DNA from 2 places in the Varibaculum timonense genome. Region 2 is predicted to be linked to the other one. Evidence: riboswitches for the same ligand, from Rfam matches in the RefSeq annotation. Region 2 holds a riboswitch; the other holds the start of a gene.
The links. Region 2 has a riboswitch for ZMP and ZTP ahead of purH (bifunctional phosphoribosylaminoimidazolecarboxamide formyltransferase/IMP cyclohydrolase). Riboswitches for the same ligand answer to the same signal wherever they lie in the genome.

Region 1 (7,654 bases), on a different contig from region 2:
CGCAACCTCATCAACGCCCTCTGCCACGTCGCCCTCCAGACGAGCCTTCCCGGTTTCCGGATTGACGGCGCCCCTAGATACCCCGACATCTAGGACTGCTGCGCCTTCTTTAACCATCTCGGGTTTAATGATTCCCGCCGATCCCGCGCAGGCAACAATCACATCCGCTGCGCGCGTATGGGCAGCTAAATCCCGAGTACCGGTATGACAACAGGTGACGGTGGCGTTAATATCTTTGCGGGTCAGCATGAGCGGCAGGGAACGTCCTACTGTGGTTCCCCTCCCTACTACACATACCTGCGCGCCCTGTAGTGGTACTTGGTAGTGCTGCAACAAATCTATACAGGCTCTGGGAGTGCAAGGCAGCGGGGAGGTTACCGGTTCTTTAATGCGCAGCACCAGCCGCCCCAGGTTCATCGGGTGCAAGCCGTCAGCGTCCTTATCAGGGTCAATAGCTTCCAAAACCCGATTAACATCGACCTGGCGAGGCAGCGGAAGCTGCACAATATACCCGGTACAAGCCGGATTCTCGTTCAGCTTTTCAATCTCGGCTAAAACCTGGGCAGTCGAAACCGTATCTGGCAGTTCCACTCGAATCGACTCGATACCTACCTCGGCACAGTCACGGTGTTTACCTGCCACATAAGATACCGAACCCGGGTCACTGCCTATTAGTATCGTACCTAAGCCAGGTTTAATACCTTGAGCGCGCAGCCTGTCTACCTGCTGACACATTTCTTCTTTCAGTTGCCGCGCCCGCGCCGCCCCATCCAGTAAAATCGCGTCCCCGCTCCAACCTTTACGCATCTATACCCTCCCCGTTAAGAGTGCGGGTAGACCGCTAGCCTACCCGCACCCAAACTTGGTTGCTATCAATCTGGCTATCTGTCAGCTTTACGCCAGCTGATTTAAATCCACATATAGTGGGAACCGCTCGATTAATGCTTGCACCCGCTCCCGGTAACTGCCAGTATCGACTTGCCCCTGGCAAGCCTCCACCAGCACTCCGGCGATAATCTCCGCTACCTCGGTGAACTCTTTCTTCCCGAAACCGCGAGTAGCAAGCGCCGGGGTGCCAATCCGCAGCCCGGATCCTACCCGGGGAGGACGCGGATCGAAAGGCACCGTATTACGGTTAATGGTAATTCCGGCTTCATGCAGCAAATCTTCGCCCTGTTGCCCATCTAGCTGGGAGTTACGCAGATCCACCATCACCAGGTGCACATCGGTTCCTCCAGTTAGTAAGGAAATCCCGCAATCCGCCACATCCGACTTGGTAAGACGGTCAGCCAAAATCTTTGCGCCCTCTAAAGTGCGTTTTTGTCGATCTTTGAAATCGTCACTGCCGGCGATCTTCATGGCGACTGCTTTCGCCGCTACTACATGCATCAACGGGCCGCCCTGCTGGCCGGGGAACACTGCCGAGTTGATTTTCTTACCGAGTTCCTTGTCACGCGACAAAATCATTCCGGAACGCGGCCCGCCCAAAGTCTTATGCACGGTGGTGGAAACCACATCGGAATACGGCACCGGGTTCGGGTGTAAACCGGCAGCTACCAGCCCCGCAAAGTGCGCCATATCTGTCCACAGGTAGGCTCCGACCTCGTCCGCGATCTCCCGGAAGGCTTTGAAGTCTTCCTGGCGGGGGTATGCCGACCAGCCCGCGATAATAACTTTGGGACGATACTTTAAGGCCGCATCGCGCACCTGATCCATATCCACCCAGTTGCTCTCTTTATCTACCTGGTAGGCGGTGGCGTTATAGAGTTGGCCTGAGAAATTGATTTTCATACCGTGGGTAAGGTGACCGCCGTGATCTAGCGCCAGCCCCATAATGGTGTCCCCTGGCTTAGCCAGTGCCGATAGTACTGCTGCATTGGCTTGCGCACCCGAATGGGGCTGCACATTAGCGAACTCGGCAGAAAATACTTCCTTGGCGCGATCGCGTGCTAGTTCCTCGGCCACATCAACTGCTTCGCAGCCCCCGTAGTAACGCCGCCCCGGGTAGCCTTCCGCATATTTATTGGTGAGGACAGATCCTTGCGCCTGTAACACGGCGCGGGGCACAAAGTTTTCCGAAGCGATCATTTCCAAAGTGCCACGTTGGCGTGCTAGTTCACGGTCAAGAACTGCCGCAATCTCTGGATCTACTTCGCTAATCGATTGAATGAGTAGGTTATCTCCCATTTGACTATTCCTTATATGTAGTGCCAGATCAGCCCAGGCGAGCGACTGATAGACAACTTGCTCCCCGGTGGTACCCCACCTACGCCAGTCACGGTTACTCTATTAGTCTACCGTGCTCTAAAGAGGTTTTACCTAAAAGTTTTACCGGTTTGTGATTCCATATTCTGACTGCCCAACTAGCCCGCCCGTTTACCTCCCATATACTCCCTAGAGATTCCATCTGGTAATCAAGATAATTATTTAGGAGAAAACTAATGAGCGAAACTCAAAAACCGATTAGCGGCACCCCGCATCGTGATAAATCCGATGAGGGCTACCGCAAAGGGTTAAAGTCTCGCCACATGCGCATGATTGCGCTGGGCGGGGCCATCGGGTCCGGCCTGTTTTATGGCGCATCTGGACGTATCGTTGACGGGGGACCGTCAGTTGCTATTGTTTACGCAATTTGCGGTGGGATTGCTTATTTAATGCTTCGCGCCCTCGGAGAACTTAGCCTTTACCGTCCCTCTTCCGGAGGATTTATTTCTCACGCTCGCGAGTTTATGGGCGAGCGTGGCGCCTATTTCACCGGATGGTTTGCCTTTATTACTTATTCTTCTGCTTTAATGGCGGATATCACTGCAATCGCTAACTATATGCATTATTGGAAACCCTTCCAGATTGTCCCCTTGTGGGCGTGGGCTTTTATCGCCTTAGCATTAATGGTGATTGTCAATCTGGCCAGCGTGAAATTCTTCGGCGAATTCGAGTTTTGGTTCGCGATGATTAAAGTCGTGGCGATTGTGGTCTTTATGATTTTGGCGGTAGTGGCGATTGTTTTCGGGATTTCCTTAACGGTGAAGGGACACAGCTACACTCCCGGTTTACACGCCATCACCGAGCATGGAGGATTATTCCCCAAGGGCGCCTTCACTATGGTGACCCTGTCTTTAGGGATTTTATTCGCCTACGGTGGCTCTGAATATTTGGGGGCTGCCGCCGGTGAGGCCGAGGATCCCCAAAAAGAAATGCCGCGGGCAGTTAACTCGATGATGTGGCGGATTCTGTTGTTCTACGTAGGCTGTATCGTCCTGTTTACTTTGCTGTTGCCCTATAACGTATATAAACGTGACGAGTCGCCGTTTGTGACTTTCTTTAGCGGCTTGGGTATTCCCGCTGCTGGTCACATCATGAATCTGGTGGTATTGCTGGCTGCCGCTAGCGCTATTAACGCAGAACTTTACACTTGTGGTCGCGGTCTGCGTTCCCTGGCGGTATCCGGGTCTGCCCCTCGTTTCTTGTCTGGTATGAACCGGAACGCGGTTCCCTATGCGGCCATTATCGCTGCTGGCACTATCGGCTTAGTAGGGGTGATGGTGAATTTGTTCTACCCCAATGAAGCCTTTGACGTGATTGCCAATATGGCCGGGATTGGGATTTGTGCCATGTGGGGCTCGGTGATGATTTCAAATATCTTGTTTGTACGTCACTGCCGGAAGACTGGTCTAGAACGCCCCAAGTTCCATGTTCCTCTAGCGCCCTACTCTAACTACCTGGTATTAGCGGTTTTGGGGGCAATGATTGTGCTTATGTGGTTTGAGGGCGGGCTGGGGCCGGCAGCGATTATCGCGTTCGCCTCGGTGACCGTAGTGTTAATGCTCGCGTGGCTGGTGGTGCGCAACTACGTAGACCATGACATGTTTACTGCTAGTTAAGCAGTAGCGCTTACGCGTTAATAGCTCAGAGAGATTTCAGAACCGGGCGTGGGGGAAAGTTTTATCCGAGCAGGCGCGGTGGGCATAAGAAATCGGGGAGAGACCTAGTCTCTCCCCGATTTCTTGGGCGGGAGGAAAAACTTTCCCCCGCGCTCACAGATGCCAAACAGCTATAATCCTTCCCCGTGTTAATAACGTGTTAGCAGCGCAACACACCGCTGGCAACGGGCGTGGGAAAAGCACTCCGGGGCCCCGTGAGCCTCAGCAAGTTCGGCTCAAGCCCCTCTCGTATCTTTTCCCCCGCCCTCCTTAATTGTTACCGCTAGGAGAACTTGGCATTCTTAACGGGCACGGACTTTCCACCCTTTGACACCGCTCTTATGCAGGGATTTATCTACGAAACATTCCGGATTTAAGGGTTCGCCGGCCTCCATTTCGGCTATTAAGAAAGCTACTACCGCCTCGTAAGAATTGGTGCGTTCAAAAATGGTGCGTTGCCGCTGATAGCCGACACCGAGTTTCACCATTTCCCGGATTGACCAGAGCTCCTCTGCACAGCCTAAATCTTCGGCAGCAGGTGAGAGCTGCTCTAACCAAGTCGGCAAAGAATCGGTCAAGAGCCGTTCTTCTCCCCGCTCGTCCTCAATCAAAATCGCATCCATCCCGTAGCGGGCAGCGCGCCACCGGTTCTCCCGCACGAACCAATCCGGTAAAACTGGTAACTCTTTACCGGCATCAAGCTGGCGGGAAGCCGTCTCTACCAGGGATTGGGTAAGAGCAGCCACCGCCGCGACCTCTTTAATAGTGGAAGAGGCGTCGGCTACTCGCGCTTCAATGGTGCCAAACTTGGGGGAAGGTCGAATATCCCATCTGACCTCATCGAAAGAGCGGATAACCCCAGTTTTTAGCATCCCATCGGTATAGTTTTCCAGCTCTCGCCAATCTAAGAATTGGTAGGGACGACCCGCCGTAGGGAGCTGCTGGAACACCATTGCGCGGTTATCGCAGTATCCAGTGTCAAGACCTGCCCAATAGGGAGAGGACGCAAATAACGCCTGAATATGACCAAGTTTACTGGTCAAATAGTTTTGGATGGGGAGAACTTTATCGCGATTCTCTATCCCCACATGCACGTGGGTACCAAATAGCAGCATTTGTCGCCCCCAATATTGGGTGCGGTTTACCAGCTCTTCATAACGTTTAGAATCGGTAACCTGCTGATAACTGGGATTAGCGAAAGGGTGGGAACCGGCAGATGCTAGCTCTACCCGCAACGCCGAAGTAACCGGTCGCACCAGGTTAATCCCCTCTATCAAATCTATTACGCAGTCACGAACCCTGTGGCGAGGACGCGAAATGATTTCTACGGTATTTAGCAGCATTTCTCGGTGTACTAACCCGTTATCCGGGTGAAGCCGCTCCACTTCCTCCAAAATCGTGCTAGCGCATTGGCGAAGGTCAAAAGAGTCTTTATCGATTAGCTGTAGTTCCCATTCGACTCCGAGGGTGGAACGTTCGGATTTTGCAAAAGTTATCCCCATAGTTAGCCTCCTAACGCTGATAATGCTCAGTAAAAGCGGATAAAAGCTGGTGGGAGCTGGTTACATCTTGAGTCATGCAGCGCGATATCACTTCCTGTTTTTCACTGGCTTCATAATAGGTGTCCCCGTATTGGTCGATGCGGATTTTCATTCCCGCAGTAGTTATTTCGGGGTGAAATTGGGTGCCGTAAATGTTTTTTCCAAAACGCACTATTTGGCATTTGCAATGTTCGCCACTCGCTAGCAAAGTTGCGCCCGATGGCACTCCGGCCAGTGAATCCGCGTGTCCGGTATAGGCGCGAATAATTGGGGGAAGTTTCCCAGTCACCGAATCTTGCATTCCTTCCTCGGTTAAGGTTACTTCCACGGCTTGCAGATCCTCGGCGGTTAAACCGGTGAGCGCAGTGCCGCTGGCTAAAGCCAGCATTTGCAAGCCATAACATAACCCTAAGGTGGGAAAATCGTTATCTAACAGGTAGCGCACCAACGTGCTTAGCCGGGCATGAAGATGAAGATGCTCGGGTTTAGCAAGGTCGCGCTGGATTTCAGCCCCAAAAGGCGACCCTGAGATTATCAGCCCTGAATAGTTGTTTTTAATATCCAGGTCGTGAACAGGGTCAAGATCCGGCTCGGCAAGTAAAAGATGGGTGCGCAAACTGTCACCGACTGTCAATCCGGTTACCTGCGCTATGGTTTCCTTTTCGTCGCGGGCAATATCACCATCGGGACGGCATTGAATAAATAGGAATGGCAGCCTTTCTCGCATGACTCATAGCTTACGGGTTAGCGCGCCATCCGTCATGCCAGCCCCTTCAGGTTACGAAGCAGTTCCGGAATATCATCGCGCACGGTCTCATAGACAACCGAGAGATCAACATTGCCGTATTCATGCACGATACGGTTACGAAGACCTTTCATAGCGCGCCACGGGATAGATGGATGATGCTGCTTAAAAACTGTGGAAAGTTTGTTCGAGTTTTCAGAGACCTGGATTAACCGAAATAGGGTCGAGTCCACAAGTAACTCGTTATCCTCAAACTCTATTTGCGAGTAACCTCCCGTGTGCGCGATAACGAACTCCAGGTCGAGAATAATCTTGTTTAGGTAGTACTGGTTTGTTTTGGGATTATCCATAGATTTTAATGCCGTCCCTCAGTATTTCGTTCAGCAACTCAGGGTTATCTTTCAGCTGCTCAAGTTTTAACAGATCCACTTTCTTATTGAGCGCTTCCCGCAAGGATTCTGCCAAATCATAAAACCTAATGCCGGAAATATCTGTGGATATCAACAAATCCACATCACTTTGCGGTTTAGCTTTCCGCTTGGCATAGGACCCAAAGAGATAGCAGTACTCTACATCATAGGAGGCGAATACTTTTCGACAAATTTCCTCAATTTTTGCGATGGTGAGAATCCCGTGTCCTTCATCAATGTATCCATATCGCTCCAGTTTCTCCATCATGTACTGGTATTTTAAAGATTTTCTCTTCTTTTCTTCGTTCTCGTAATTTTGGTAGGTGCGAATCGGAATATCTAAGTAGGAGGCACATTCGACCTGAGTTAGTTTCTTCTGTTTACGGAGTTCCTTCAGGGTCACCCTCATCCCCTCCCTCTTGGATTATCGCGTCAAAATTAGTAACACGCAACTATTTTACGCAATTCTTGCGTGTTTTATCAATAGTTAATACGCAATTTTTGCGTATTTTTCTTGCGTGTTTACCGTGAGGCTCGGTTTATACCTATCTATCTCAGCAATTCGGAAGTCAGCTTAAGGCACCTTTTGCCCAGGTGGGGGCGGGGGCAGTGACGGTTACGGTGGTAGCAGGATTTCCTGGGTCGGGAAACTGCAGTTCTTGGGCGTGCAAGCACAGCTGGGGCTCAATATTTTCTGGGGCAGAAGCGGGCAAAACTTCCGGATAAAGGGGGTCACCTACGAGGGGATACCCGAAATGAGCCAAGGTGGCGCGCAGCTGATGAGTAAACCCGGTTTCTGGCTCTAACTGCCACAACAGTTCTTCTTCTGGCGCGTGTCCCGGGTTGCCCGGGTTTGCGTTTCCCTCTCCCCCCAGTTTTTCTGTCTTTTCGGGGAGGGGGAATTTTCCGAGGACGAGGGCGCGGGTTCGGCTTTGGCAGCTCGCTACTTTTGAACCTATCGGGGGCGCTCCTATCGACACCGCCAGCGAGCCAGTTTCCTTATACATAGAAAGCTGGAAATCAAAACTCTCCCCCACC
Region 2 (7,654 bases):
TTCCCTAGGGGCAGGGATTTTGATTTGGCTGGCGCAATTGCTGTATCTGCCTACTGTGCAAACTTGGGCGCTGACCTGGGTGTTAGGTCCGGGTTTTGCGCAGGGGACTGGTACTGTCCGCTCTCTCACTCAGGTGAAAGCCGGACCGATTCCGGCAGTCCCTATTTTGGGGGCGCTGCCAAATCAAACTCCCGGATACTGGGTGTTGGCGCTAATCGTAGCGGGTAGTCTCGTAGTTGGATATGGGCTTTACACCTCGATGGCGCGGGTTGATTTCTTTTCTCATATAGCGTCTTTCCTGGTTGGGGCGCTTTCTTTTACAGTGCTCACCGCTTGGTTCTGTTTCCTAGCTTCCGGGTCTATAGGGACGGGGAGAATGTCGGTTTGGGGGGCGCAACCGCTGGCTACTGCCGCTATGGGGTTTATCCTAGTTTGGTTGCCGATAGTACTGGTAGGAGTGGTTTTGCACCCTCGTGCTCGTGCCTACCTGGCAGATAATTTCTTTAGGGCGAGGAGGGCGAGTTTGCGCGTTAGTCGCCAAGGGATAGCAGCAGCGAAGGAAAAAGCGAAAGAACTGCACTCCCGAAATCCTCTGAGCGCCGAGGGCGCGGTTACGGATGAGGACGCGGAAGCCGATACGCAGGAAACAGGCGGAGAGGATAGTTCCGCGAAGCCGCAGGCGACCGGAGATAGTGAGGCGCAGGAAGTGCCCTCAGCTGCGAATGAGGTGACGGAAACTGAACAAGTAGCGCCACCGTCAGAGCTTCCGATGACAGATTCGGAAACTGTCCCCGCTGGTGAAGGAAATGATAGCGAAGCCAAGTCGGGTAAAAAGACTGAAGCTGTCGGTAAAGACAGCGAGGACGCCCTCGAAACTACCGAAAAATCGCAAGCTGACCAGTTGGCTAAGCCAGCTGCCCCGCGGCAGAGCCCGGAAGAAAAGTTTGCGCGCTCTAGGGGAGCCCTGCCGGTAGATACCGAGGAAATAAAAGACCTGGCCACCGATTGGGCAGAGCGCAAAACCGATGAAGTTATTGCGAAAGAACGCCAGGAATTGGAAAAAATCAAATCTTCTGCCCAGCGCCTCCCGGAAGCAGAACTGACGCGGCCAGCAATAAAACGTTCAATTTTCAAACGAGGTCGCTTGCGTGCGGGCAAACCGCGGCGCGGCGCTGACGACACTTCCACCCAAGCCATCGAAATTCCCGACCAAGACTAACTTTCGCCACCGAAGCCAGCAGGGTAGACTGGTTTTAACGTGACTGGCGAAAAAAGTGGATAACCACTGGGGAACGTAAAAGGACAGTCGCTCGCCTGGGCTGGACAAAGAATGCAACAAAAGGATTCCCACGTCATGAGCGAAATAAAACCCATTAAACGTGCTCTGGTCAGCGTCTATGATAAAACCGGCCTCGATAAACTGGCGAAAAACCTACAGGCAGCTGGGGTTGAAATTATTTCCACCGGTTCTACAGCTCAAGTGATTGCCGCTGCCGGGGTACCGGTAACCGAAGTTTCCCAGGTAACCGGGTTTCCTGAATGCCTCGATGGGCGGGTAAAAACCCTGCACCCTCTGATTCATGCCGGGATTTTGGCTAACCGGGAGCTTCCTGCCCACGTTGCCCAGCTAGAAGAACTTAAAGTAACCCCTATTGACCTTGTGGTTTGTAATCTTTATCCCTTCGCCGACACCGTAGCTTCCGGTGCGGGGTTTGCGGATTGTATCGAAAAAATTGATATTGGGGGGCCGTCAATGATTCGGGCAGCCGCCAAGAATCACGCCGATGTAGCGGTGATTGTGGATCCCAGTTCCTACGACGATTTAGCTGCTGCCCTGCAACGTGGGGGATTCACTGCTGCGGAGCGCCGCGAACTCGCAGCTACGGCTTTCAACCACACCGCCATTTATGACACCCAGATTTCCTCCTGGTTTGCGAAGCAACTAAAGGGCGAGGACGAAGCTACCGCTAGCAGCGCCCTGCCTAACTTAGAACAGTGGAAACCACAGCTCAAAGAACTACACAGCTTGCGTTATGGGGAGAACCCGCATCAAGAGGCCGCGGTCTATCGTTTCACCGATGAAGAGGGCGGTCTGGCGCAGGCAGAGCAGCTGGGCGGCAAACCCATGAGCTACAACAACTACACCGATGCCGATGCGGCTTGGCGGGCAGCCACCGACCATAGCGAGCCTTGCGTGGCGGTAATCAAACACGCTAACCCCTGCGGGATTGCAGTCGCCGAGGACGTAGCGAAGGCGCACTTATTGGCGCACGGTTGCGACCCACTATCGGCCTATGGCGGAGTGATTGCTTGTAACCGTGAGGTTACTTTGCAGATGGCGCAGCAGGTGAAACCGATTTTCACAGAAGTAATTATTGCCCCTGAATACGAAGAGGAAGCCTTAAAGCTGCTACAGACCAAGAAGAATCTGCGGATTTTGCGGATTGACGCAGACGCCCCGGTGGAGTGGGAATTCCGCCAGATCAGTGGGGGAATGTTGGCGCAAACTCGCGACCGCTTGCAGGCCGAGGGCGATAATCCGGAAAACTGGACTTTAGCGGCGGGCGCAGCAGCTGATGAAGCCACTCTGGCAGATTTAGCTTTTGCCTGGAAAGCAGTGCGGGCGGTGAAGTCAAATGCCATTTTGCTAGCAAAAGAACAGGCCACTGTCGGTATCGGGATGGGGCAAGTGAACCGAGTAGATTCTTGTGCTCTGGCGATTCAACGGGCAAATACTTTGGGGCAGGCGCCGGAAGGTGAAGCTGCCCCCGAGCGGGCACGCGGCTCGGTGGCTGCCTCCGATGCGTTCTTCCCCTTCGCTGATGGTCCGCAATCCCTGATTGAGGCAGGGGTGAAAGCCATTGTGCAGCCCGGTGGATCGATTCGCGACGAAGACACTATCAAAGCCTGTCAAGAAGCCGGCGTAACTTTGTACTTGACCGGTACTCGCCATTTCTGGCACTAGGCTGCTAAGTCGGGGATAGCGCCTAGGTAATCGCGAGTTTTAGAGGCGATGAATGCAGCATCGGGCTAACTAATAAATGCTTTGCCGTAGCGGTTAATCTGATTGTGTACTGATAACCTGGGGACGCCGGGAGGCGTCCCCAGGTTATATTAATTTTCCAGGTGTGCAGTTAGGAGAGCGAAGATGATTATCGCAGCAACAGATGGTTCCTCCCTCGGAAATCCCGGTGCAGGCGGCTGGTGTTGGTATCTGTCTCCTGATTGTTGGCGTGCTGGTGGTTTCACGCTCGGAACAAATAATCAGGCAGAACTGATGGCAGTAGCCGATTTACTCACCGAAACTGCGGGTATGAATGATGATTTATTGATCCAGGCGGACTCCCAGTACGTGATTAATATTTTGACGAAATGGCGGTTCGGCTGGAAGAAAAAGGGGTGGAAAACTGGCGGTGGCAAACCGGTAGCCAACCTGGAACTGGTCAAACGCCTAGATCAGTTACTATCTGACCCAGCCAGAAGGGGGAAAGTTAGCTTCGAATGGGTAAAGGGGCACGCCGGGCATCCCCTCAATGAACAGGCAGACTCTCATGCCCAGGCGATTGCAAAGGCATACCAGACGGGGACTCCTCGGGAGGCGGATTTTGGGCCAGGCTGGAATACCAGCAAGGAGAATGCCAGTGGGATAGCTCCCGATACCGCAGGTGGTAGCGCAGATAGTTTCATACAAGAGCGGAAGATGAAAGGTTGCCGCGAAACTAACGGTCAGCAAAAACCTGCCGCTCCGGCAGCTGCCCTCGCGCGCCCTCTCTACCCGAAATTAGAGCAAAATCCTAACCCCAAAGAATATCGTCAGGGACGTTACCTAATCCGCGAACACGTCCTCACGGTTCCTCTCTACCACCCGGAAGTAGCGTTAAACCTGTTCCCGGACTCGGCGAAAAATCCGGTGGTAAACCTGGAACGAGGGGCGCATACCCAGGACACCGGGGTACAGAGCGAGCTTTTTGCGGTTACTCCCGGCGAACAAACCCGGCCAAAAGCGCAGGGAAACTTTGATATTTCGACACCAGACAGCCAGTTCCTGCCTCCCTGGGTCGATGCGGAAATCAAGCAAACCAATATCGAAATCTATGCCCGCGAAATCGCCCTGGATGATGACGAAAACCGTCCCTATCTGATTTATTTCCAAGGCGGCCCGGGGTGTAAAGGCTCTCGTCCGGCAGACTGGTCTGCTCCCTGGTTCGGCGCTGCCCTGGAAAAATATCGGATAATCATGCTTGACCAGCGGGGAACTGGGCGCTCCACCCCGCTCGATAATGTCACTATTCCTGCTCTAGGAAACCGCGCCGGAGCCTGGTTGCGACTGATGCGCGCCGACCAGATTGTAGGGGACGCCGAAGCACTGCGCCGCGCCCTAGGGATAAAGAAATGGACGGTGATGGGGCAAAGTTTCGGGGGCTTTATTATTACCGCCTATCTGTCTCGCTTTCCCGAGGCCATCGAAAAAGCCTATATCACCGGGGGGCTGCCGGGGCTGACCAAGGTAAACCGGATTTACGAGCAAACTTTCGCGGCCACCGCCCGGCGTTGCCAAGAGTTCTACGCCCTGCCCGGTATGGAAGAAGCGGTTCGGCAAACCTGTGCCCACGTGCTAGAACACGATGAATACCTACCTAATGGAGAAAAACTGACCCCCAATCGGATTAGACAGGTAGGTCTGGAGCTGGGACGCACGCTTGGCCTGGAAAATCTGCGCTACCTGTTCGAGGCGCCGTTTGTGCAGATTGGGGGTAAACGTCACCTCACCCAAGAATTTTTAGGACAGGTAGGAGGACGAGTCAGTTTTGCTCTGGATCCCCTCTACGCCCTCTTGCATGAAACTATTTACGGGAACGCGGTTGAACAAAGCGAAGTGGAACCCACTGCCTGGGCGGCAGATCGGATTCGCGAAAAGGCTCCCGGATTTGCCCAAGATTCCGATCCCCTCGATAAGTCTCAACCCTATTACCTTACTGGGGAACATTTTGGTAGCTGGGTGTTTACCCGCGATCCTGCGCTCAAGTCCCTAGCGGAACTGGCAGATGATTTGGCGGCGGAAACCGAGTGGCCGGTACTCTATGACCCGCAGAAATTGGCGGAAAACCAAGTTCCGATACATGCAGTGGTTTACCGGGACGACATTTTCGTTCCCCGCGCCCTATCGCTAAATACCGGCAGGGTTATGGGAGCCAATATCTTGGAGAAAGAGGATTTGCACCACGACGGGCTGCGTGCCAGCGGAAACCAGATTATTTCCTGGCTGTTATCTAACTAGGGTAGGTAGTTTCCCCTAGCAGTAGTAGCAGTAGCTAGATTTTAGGGGATACCCAGGTTAGAGGGGATTTTATGCTTTCGCCTGAGGGTTTATCCAGACCGCTGGTTAGCGGTGAGAAACAACCACAGTACCTAGCGGAGCCCAGTTATAGAACTGACCGGCTGCTGATACCGGCATATTTACACAGCCGTGGGATCCACCAGGACCACCCCACCCAAAAGAGCCACGCCAAGGAGCGCCGTGCAGGGCGTATCCTCCTGAAAAATACATTGCGTAGGGTACATTCGGGGTAGTGTACGGGGTTCCGTCAATGTTAAAACCGCGCATGGTTTTAGAACGATACTTGCGGTCAATAGCAAAGGTACCCTGAATAGTTGGGGTAGCGGGAGCGCCAGGAACCATAGATACCGGTCCTTTAGTTACAGTAGCTCCCTCGTATCCGGTGACCGTGTAATTTGAAAGATTTACATCAATCCACTTTTCACCGGGAGCTGCCATATAGGCTAACTTTTCTGCGCCATCAGCAACGGTTTTATCCTTGGTAGTAGCTTTCTCAACTTTGGTTTCATATGAGGGAGAACTGTCAATCCCATTTGGGAATTTATTGGAGATTTCCTGGGCTACTTTATCGATATTACTTACCGTAACCCCATCTTTTGCTTCTACCTCGGTTTTTAGTACTTTACCGCCACTATTAACGAAACGTTTTCCATCAACTTTCTTGACTTCAACGGCTTTCTTATTCGCCTCTACCCACTCGTTCACCGCTTTCTCATTTGCCTGCAGCTTAGCGTTTTTGCTTACGGGGGGGATTTGAGTGAAGCTAATTTTGGTTTTTTGGTCAGCAGTTATTTCTTTGTCTCCGGCTTTAATAGCCACTTTGGTTTGCAGGTTTTTGGTAGCAAGTTCAGCTAGCTTTTGAGCGGTTTCCAGGTCGGCTAGTGGTTTGACTGCCCCCACGCTTATCTCTATAGCCTGATCTTTTTGGGTATTCATTACTTTTTCGGCAGCGGTTAGCAGTGCTTTAGTGTCTGCTCCGAAACCGTCCTTTCCGGCAACCGTCTCAAATCCGGTTCCGTCTTTATTAACTTTTACGCTGGGCTCGGTAGCCGGTTTAGCATCTTTTATTGATTTTGATATTTCTTGCGATAGGGCATTGGTAATGGCGGGATCTACGGTGTGAGCAATTGGTAGCTTCCGGGAAGTAAATAGGCTGCTCACATAGTCAAAAACACTGCTGCGAGCAGTAGCGTTTTCAGCGGTGGAAGCAGCGCTAACCCGGTAGCCGATTTCTTGGGGAGTAAAAGATACTTGTTGGATTCCCTTGCCGGAGAAGGTGGCTTTACCGCTGGTTTGGGTTTTTTCTAGCTGCCGCTGAATTTGGGCAGCAGTCATTCCTGATACTTTAACTTCCCCCACGGTGGTGCCGGGGAGAGCCTTTTTCCCCACAGCGTAGTAAGAGACGTAGATTGCAAAGGCTGCAATCAATGCCACTAGCACGCCAATGACAATACCGATTGAGATTTTTGCTTTCTTAGACATTTATACCGATGCTTCCAAACTGGCTAATCAAAACAACATCTTTATCCTAACTGTGATTATTAGGTTCGCTACCTCAAGGTTAGGTAAGTATGCTCACAGTGCAGGTAAATAGGTATTCCTACCCGCTTGACCTGCGGTAACCTTGGTCAAGACCATCTCTTGTTATGAGATTGTTATAAGAAAATTTTTTCGGATAACGAACATGGCGCAGATAGGGAAGCGCTGAAAGGTAGCCCCGGACACATTTTGTTCTTCTAGCTGGCATTATCGGCGTGAAAGGTGGCATAATCTAATCCGGTTCCGGTTCACCGTTTGTAACCCACATTTGGACCCGGGGCTCTTAGAATCCAAGGAGAAATCATGAAGCAGGGAATCCATCCCGAATATGTCCCTACCACGGTTACTTGTACCTGTGGAAACAGTTTTGAAACCCGTTCCACTATTACCTCTGGTGTTATGAGGGTAGATGTGTGCTCGGCTTGCCATCCGTTCTACACCGGTAAGCAAAAGATTATGGATACCGGAGGACGGGTAGCCCGCTTCGAGGCTCGTTACGGAAAACGCAACCGCAACAAATAAGTTTTAATCAAAGGTGTGGTCGATTACTAATCGACCACACCTTTTGGTATCTACTACATCTTTCAGATACCGTCCGAAGAGTTTTGCTAGCTTGCGAATAGCTAGCTCTATCCTTGCAAATGCAGCGATTATCAGTAATCGTTTATCTGACTCGCTAAGAGTTAGCTATGGTAAGCACCCGAACTTGAAACTGATTGCCTACCCTTGAAAGCTAGCTTGTAGTTTATTCCTGGCGCGCAAGAACGTAGACTGGGA

Region 1: another riboswitch for ZMP and ZTP. It lies ahead of glyA (serine hydroxymethyltransferase); the one in region 2 lies ahead of purH (bifunctional phosphoribosylaminoimidazolecarboxamide formyltransferase/IMP cyclohydrolase).

The regions. Positions count from the first base shown of each region.
Region 1 covers NZ_JAQEVU010000012.1:23,513-31,166, forward strand. The annotation lists gene PG728_RS08920 (bifunctional methylenetetrahydrofolate dehydrogenase/methenyltetrahydrofolate cyclohydrolase) at 1-807, opposite strand, end outside; gene glyA (serine hydroxymethyltransferase) at 895-2,187, opposite strand; ZMP/ZTP riboswitch at 2,212-2,289, opposite strand; gene PG728_RS08930 (amino acid permease) at 2,442-3,881, shown strand; gene PG728_RS08935 (glutamate--cysteine ligase) at 4,223-5,422, opposite strand; gene PG728_RS08940 (glutamine amidotransferase-related protein) at 5,433-6,188, opposite strand; gene PG728_RS08945 (HepT-like ribonuclease domain-containing protein) at 6,221-6,556, opposite strand; gene PG728_RS08950 (nucleotidyltransferase domain-containing protein) at 6,549-7,019, opposite strand; gene PG728_RS08955 (pseudouridine synthase) at 7,186-7,654, opposite strand, start outside.
Region 2 covers NZ_JAQEVU010000007.1:77,516-85,169, reverse strand. The annotation lists gene PG728_RS07325 (cell division protein PerM) at 1-1,219, shown strand, start outside; ZMP/ZTP riboswitch at 1,249-1,327, shown strand; gene purH (bifunctional phosphoribosylaminoimidazolecarboxamide formyltransferase/IMP cyclohydrolase) at 1,355-2,965, shown strand; gene PG728_RS07315 (alpha/beta fold hydrolase) at 3,149-5,278, shown strand; gene PG728_RS07310 (L,D-transpeptidase) at 5,384-6,820, opposite strand; gene rpmE (50S ribosomal protein L31) at 7,181-7,399, shown strand.